Allocatelliglobosispora scoriae: one gene and its partner. The protein of the gene in region 1 interacts with the protein of each later gene in a pairwise test. Links are inferred from orthologs where the notes say so. Each region holds a gene or a part of one and is shown on either strand. Other genes may lie near its edges. The genes, in order: F4553_RS28580 and F4553_RS13540.

The links.
Region 2: the proteins of F4553_RS28580 (region 1) and F4553_RS13540 interact in binary tests that used the Escherichia coli proteins (3 or more experiments, as listed by UniProt). The link is inferred for Allocatelliglobosispora scoriae from one-to-one orthologs.

Annotation. Positions count from the first base shown.
Region 1 is NZ_JACHMN010000003.1:416,703-420,024, reverse strand. The notes cover bases 142-3,149. They hold F4553_RS28580 (transglycosylase domain-containing protein), read right to left. Parts: upstream 2,821-3,149; coding sequence 463-2,820; downstream 142-462. Other genes in these bases: F4553_RS28575 (peptidoglycan recognition protein family protein), read right to left, coding at 2,904-3,149; F4553_RS28585 (glycine hydroxymethyltransferase), read right to left, coding at 142-264. Outside these bases: more of F4553_RS28585, read right to left, coding at 1-141; more of F4553_RS28575, read right to left, coding at 3,150-3,322. UniProt on the Escherichia coli protein: Cell wall formation. Synthesis of cross-linked peptidoglycan from the lipid intermediates.
Region 2 is NZ_JACHMN010000002.1:1,747,893-1,751,206, reverse strand. What follows is about bases 178-3,177. They hold F4553_RS13540 (peptidoglycan D,D-transpeptidase FtsI family protein), read left to right. Parts: upstream 178-591; coding sequence 592-2,763; downstream 2,764-3,177. Other genes in these bases: F4553_RS13535 (UDP-N-acetylmuramoyl-L-alanyl-D-glutamate--2,6-diaminopimelate ligase), read left to right, coding at 2,842-3,177; ftsL (cell division protein FtsL), read left to right, coding at 178-592. Also shown: more of ftsL, read left to right, coding at 95-177; more of F4553_RS13535, read left to right, coding at 3,178-3,314. UniProt on the Escherichia coli protein: Essential cell division protein that catalyzes cross-linking of the peptidoglycan cell wall at the division septum. Required for localization of FtsN.

The DNA of each region.
Region 1 (3,322 bases):
CTCGGCGGCGATGCTCTCGACCGTGTCGACGTTGCGGCAGCCGGCGTAGAAGCGGCGGCCGATGGTGCCCTCGGCGTACTTGTCGCTGAACCAGTTGCCCATGGCGAGCAGGACGGCCGGCGAGGCGTAGTTTTCACTGGCGATGAGCTTGAGCGATTCGCGCTGGTCGGCGAGCTCCGCGCCGATGGCGTCGGCGATGCGCGGCTCAACCGCGCGGACGGCCTCGATGGCGCTGCGGAAGGCGGTCGACTCGGTGCTGAGCATGGGTCCTCCTCGTGATGACGGAAAGGGCCCAGGCGCACGGCATGAAGTCCGAAGACGAGCCGCTCCCTCGTGGTTGATCCCACTCCGACGCGCCAGTCACGGCCCGACACGAGTCTAGTCGACCCTCGTCGCCCGCTGCCCGCACGCCCCACCCTCGCCGGGCCCTTGTCTGTGCTTCTCATCACGCATCACGCAGGTCTACCGCGGCCGGGGCGGTCGGCGGGTGGGCCTCGTCTCCGGCATGCAGAACCAGAGCCAGCACTTCTCGGGCTTGCGGGGTTCGACCAGACCGGGCTCGTTCTTGTTGGGGTTGCCGGTGCCCGCCTTGTCGGCGAAGCTCTGCTCGGCCATGCCCTTGTGCGCGGCGTTCATGAACTTCTCCCAGATCGCCCCGGGCAGCCCGGCACCGCTGATGTCCCGGCCGGACTTCTCGTAGACGGCCTGCTCCTTGCCGGTGTTGCCGACCCAGACGGCCGCGGCGATCTGCTTGGTGTGACCGACATACCAGGCGTGGCAGTTGTGGGAGGTGTTGGCGCACTGCCAGGTGCCGGTCTTGCCGGCGGCCGGGCGCCCGCCACTGAGGGAGTGCCCGTTGGTCGGCGGGATCTTCTGGAGCACCCAGTTGACGTCGTCGGCGATGTCCTTGTCGATGGTCTGCGCGGGCTTGAGCTTCTCGCCGCCGACGAGCTGGTACTTGTCCGTGCCCGCGATCGGCCGCTCGACCTTCAGGACGAAGTGCGAGGCGTTGTAGACACCGCGGTTGGCGAAGGTGGCCATGCCGGTGGCGTGGTCCAGGACGGTGATCGGGTACTGCCCGAACCCGGCCTGGTAATAGAACGGCGCGTTGCTGGTCTGCTTGAAGGTCTTGCTGGTCAGGTCGTTCGCGATGAGCTCGCCCTTGCGGCCGGTGCTCCACATCGTCCGGATGCCCGCCGCCTTGGCGCTGGCGACCACCTTGTCGACCCCGACGAGCTTGGAGATCTTGTAGAACGGCACGTTGTAGGAGTGCACCGTCGCCCACTCCAGGGTGCAGTAGTTGCCGCAGGAGGAGTCGACGTCCCGGCCGGCGTTCTGGATCCGGAAGTCCCCGTCGCGGAACTCCGCCGGGTCGAAGTGCGAGGCGAGGGAGTAGCCGGCCTTGAGCGCCGCGGCCAGGGTGTAGACCTTGAAGGAGGACCCGCCGGGGTGGCCGCCGTTGAGCGCGCCGCCCTCCATGTTGAGCCCGGCGTAATCGTGCCCGGTGCCGTCGTCGCCGCCGTAGTAGGCGAGCACCCGTCCGGTCTTCGGCTCCACCGCGACGAGCGCTGCCATCAGGTTGGCCTTCTGCCCGTTCATCAGCGACCCGGACGCACCCCGCCGGGCCGCCGACTCCGCCGCCGCCTGGATCTTGGGGTTGATCGTCGTGGTGATCCGGTAGCCGCCGGTCTTCAGGTCCGTGATGCCGTAGGGCGCCGCCTTCAGCTCCTCCACCACGTAGTTGAGGACGTTTCCGGTGGTCATGCCGGTGAGTCCGACACCCTTGACGCCCCACTGGGCGTTTCCGGCGTCCTTGCGGATGGGCGCGATGCTCGTGGGATAGGCGAGCGACGACCGCTTGGACTCGTCGAGCCAGCCGGCGTCGACCATGTTGTCCAGCACGTAGCTCCAGCGATCCTTCGCCGCCTCCGCGTTGAGCTGCGGGTCGTACCCGGCGAACGACGGTGTCTGCTCAGGCTGGCGGACGACGGCACCGAGCACCGCAGCCTCGGCGATGCTGAGGTCCTTGGCGTTCTTGCCGAAGAACGTCTTCGACGCCACCTGTACGCCGATCGCACCCCGACCGAAGTAGACGTTGTTGAGGTAGAACCCGAGGATCTCCTCCTTCGAGTACTTCCCCTCCAGCTTGCGGGCGAGCACCGCCTCCCGCATCTTGCGGAAGACCGACATCTCGACATCTTTCGTCGCAATCTTCACGTACTGCTGCGTGATCGTCGACGCGCCCTGGGTGTCCCCGCCGGTCACGTTGTTCCAGGCCGCGCGGGCGATGCCGGTGAAGGAGACGCCGCTGTGGTCGTAGAAGTCCTTGTCCTCGCCAGCGATGAGGGCGTTGCGGATGTCGGTCGACAGGCTGGACATGGGGATGTCCTCGCGGTTCTCGGTGCCGAGCTGCGCTATCTGCGTCTTGCCGTCGCTGCCGAAGATCTTCGTGGTCTGGGTGGCGAGGTTCTTCGGGTCCAGCATGTCGACGCTGTCGAGGTAGTAGGTGACGACCGTCGTGGTGGAGACGACGAGGGCGAGCACGATGCCGCTGACGATCAGGATCCGCTTGCGTCGGGTCCGGGCGAACCGCCGCAGGCCCGCGAGCCGACCGGGAGCAGGAGAGGCCAGCTGCTCGGCGGCGGGCGGTGCCGGATCGGCGCCGAGCACGGCATCGGCCGAGGGCACGCCGGATCGGAGCACGTCGGGGCGGGCGGCGTGGCGTCCGGTGGTGCGGTCGTCGACCACGGCACGCGGCGGCTGGTCGTCGTACTCCGTGATCCGGCCGGGGCCGGAGGGGTGGTCACCGTACGAACTCATCCCCACAAGGTAAGCGCTGGGCCTCGATGCCGCAGAATCGTGCTGGTCGGCCCGGGGCGGGGATCGCCCCGGGCCGGGAGAGCTCAGGACCGGCGAGCCACTTCGCGCCGGAGTCCGTCGAGGTAGGGGTAGAAGTTGTTGCCCGGGCACTCCGTCGGCACCCAGTTGCGGTGGCCGCTGAGCGTGATCACCGTCTTGGTGGCGGCGCTGACCGGGTTGACATAGTTACAGGTCGCCTCGACGTCGAGGTCGAGCACCCGGGCCAGGCCCGAGAGCACCGCTCGCAGGGACCGGTAGGCGGGGGCGGTCGGCAGCCAGTCGGGCTTGCTGAAGTTGCCGATCAGCACGATGCCGACGTTGCCCGCGTTCCAGCCGCCGATGTGGGCGCCGTTGACCATCATCGGGCGTCCGTCCGGGCCGGGGTTGGGCCCGAAGACCGGGCTGGCGTCGGTGCCCGAGTAACGGCCCTCGTAGACATAGCCCCGCTTGTCGATGGCGAGGT
Region 2 (3,314 bases), on another replicon or contig:
CAGCCCCGCTGGGCGCGCCGGGAAAAGGACCACCGGCACAGGACCAACCAGCACCAGACAGGCACGGCACGAGAGCTAGCGGGGGAGGGAAGAGATGAACACGCGCGGTAATGCGGCACGGTCGCCGCGGGACGAGGACAACTACGACACCACCAGGGCACGGCGCGCTGAGCTCAACGAGGCGGCCGAGCGGCGGTCGAAGCTGAAGCTGGCGCCACCGGCACCGGTCTCGGCACCCCGTGCGCCGTTTGTGCTGCTCATCGTGTTCCTCGTCGTCGGCGGCACGATCGGCATCCTGCTGCTCAACACGAAGATCAACGAGAGCGCCTTCACCGTGGGCGACCTCAAGACCGAGCAGCAGAAGCTCAATCAGCGCCAGCAGCAGCTCGAGCAGGAGATCGCCGACAGCGAGGCGCCGGGCAACCTGGCGGCGCACGCGCGCAAGCTGGGCCTCGTCCCGGCGGGCGCACCGGCCTTCATCCGGCTGCCGGACGGCCGGGTCATCGGCGTGCCGCAGCCGGCCACGGGGTCGACGGCGATCACCAGCGAGACGAACACGAATTCGACGACGACGGGCGGAGGCGCCGGCTGATGCCGCGCCGACCCGACGAGCCCGACGACCCGCGCCAGGCCCGCAGGCCAGGCGCGGGTCGCGGCACGTCGTCGTCGAGGACCGGCGGCGAGAACCCGAGGGCCGACGGCGAGAATTCCAAAGGCACCGGCGACAAGTCCCGGGGCAGCACCGACAGGGCACCCGAGCAGCCGCGTCGCGGTGGATTGGGCGCCGCCCGGGCGTACACACCTCGGGGCAGGACCACTCGGGAGCCGCAGCGTGAGCGGGACGCCGCCACGCGCGAGCCGCGTCCCGAGCTGAAGGTCGTCACCGGCGGGCGGGCCGGTGCCGACCGGGATCGGCGGGCACCACGGGGGCGGGGCGATCGCGCCCCGCGCCCGCCGCGCGAGCCGGAGCCGATCGTCGACCTCGGCCCGCCGCCGCTGGGCGACCCGCGGCGCCGCATCCGCCTCGCCTCGGCGCTGGTGCTGCTGATGCTCGTCATGGTCGGGCTGCGCCTGATGCAGCTTCAGGTCACCGGCGACCCCGCGCTCGCGGCCCAGGGGCTCAAGGACCGCACCCGCGTGGAGGAGCTGCCCGCGCCCCGCGGCCAGATCCTCGACCGCAACGGCGCGGTGCTCGCCCGCAGCGTCGAGGCGCGCTCGATCTTCGCCGACCCGTGCCTGATCCAGGAGGCGAAGCTCGACCCGGCCACCGTCGCCGGTCAGCTGGCGCCACTGCTCGGTCGGCCCGCCTCGGTGCTGCTGCCGCTGCTGAGCCCGCACCAGCAGCCCGACGGCAGCGGTCCGACCTGCTTCGAGTGGCTCGCGCACGGGCTGAAGCTCGCCACCGGCGACGCCGTCAACTCCCTCGCCATCCGGGGCGTCGTGGTGACCCGGGGCGAGAGCCGCGACGTGCCCGGCCGCGACCTGGCCGCCAACATCATCGGCTTCACCGGCGAGGAGCTCAACGGGCTCGCCGGGCTGGAGGCCCGCTTCGACGACAAGCTCGCCGGGGTCAAGGGCCAGCGGATCTACGAGGTCGGCCAGGGCGCGATGCTGGGCGAGGAGATCCCCGGCGGCTTCCACAGCAACACCCCCGCGAAGCCGGGCTCGTCGCTGCAGCTGACGATCGACCGCGACCTGCAATATGAGGTGCAGCGGATCCTCACCGCCAAGATGGCACAGGCCAAGGCGACGATGGGTGCCGCCGTGGTGCTCGACATCGCCTCCGGCGAGGTGCTGGCGCAGGCGAGCTGGCCGACCTACGACGCGGGCAACCCCTTCGCCAGCAAGCAGGCCGACCGGGGCGACAACATGACCAACATCGTCGTGGACCCCGGTTCGGTGCACAAGGCGATCGTCATGGCCGCGGCGCTGGAGGAGGGGGTCATCACCCCCGGTACGCCGATCACCGTCGGCCCGTCGATCCACGTCGGCGGCCCGAAGGACAAGGACTACGAGGACCACGCGCACCCGTTCGCCGAGGGCACGAAGATCAGCGTGCCGGCGATCCTGGCGTACTCGTCGAACGTGGGCACGATCAAGATCGCCAACGAGCTCGGTGCCGAGAAGCTCTATGAGTACCAGCGCAGGTTCGGCCTGGGGACCCCGACCGGGATCTCCGTCCCGGGCGAGGCCGCCGGACTCGTGCAGCCGCCGGAGAACTGGAGCGGGACGTCCTACGGCTCGATCCCGATCGGGCTGGGCGTCTCGACGACGCCGATCCAGATGGCCGCCGTCTACGCGGCGATCGCCAACGGCGGCGTCTGGGTGCAGCCGCACCTGGTCCGGGAGTTCATCAGCCCGCCCCCGGGCAACACCGTCACCCCGGCCGCCCCGCCGACCACCCGCCGGGTGATCAGCGAGGAGCACGCCGCACAGCTGCGCACGATGCTGGAGGCGGTCACGACGGTCAAGGACGCCACCGGGCGCAGCGGGGCCATCCCCGGCTACCGGGTGGCCGCCAAGACCGGCACGGGGCAGCTCGTCGTCAACGGGAAGTACGCGCCCGGCGAGGTCGCCTCCTTCATCGGGATGGCACCGGCCGACGCGCCCCGCTACGTCGTCGCGGTCTTCGCGCACACGCCCGGCGGCGGTGGCGGCCTGATCTGCGGTCCGGCCTTCAAAGCGATGATGGAGTTCAGCCTCAAGCACTTCCGGGTGCCGCCGACGGGCACGAAGCCGCCGACGTTCCAGCTCACCTACTAGCCCGGTCGGCTCGCTCATCGACCGATGGGCCAGCACTAGCGGCGGGCTCCCTACTAGCAACGGGTAAGGTCCTACGGCGTGTCAGCAACTCCACGGCCTGGCGGCGTGCCACCGGTCGCGCTGCGGGAAATCGCGGCGCTCGCAGGTGCACCGCTTCCAGCCGACAACCCGCAGGTCACGGGCGTCACGCACGCCGGGTCTGAGGTCCGTCCCGGTGACCTTTACGCAGGCCTGCCCGGCTCGCGGCGGCACGGCGCCGAGTTCGCCGCCCAGGCGCGCGACGCGGGCGCGGTGGCGGTCCTCACCGATGCCGCAGGCGCCGAGCAGGCGGCGGCCACCGGCCTGCCGGTGCTCGTGGTGCCCGATCCCCGGGCGGTGCTGGGCGCGGTGGCCGACCTGGTCTTCGGGGCGCCGACGGCCGCGCTGACGGTCATCGGCATCACCGGCACGGCGGGCAAGACCTCGACCGCCTATCTGGTCGAGTCGGGGCTGCGGGCGGCCGGACACGTGACCGGGCTGATCGGCACGGTCGAGACCCGTCTCGGCGATCT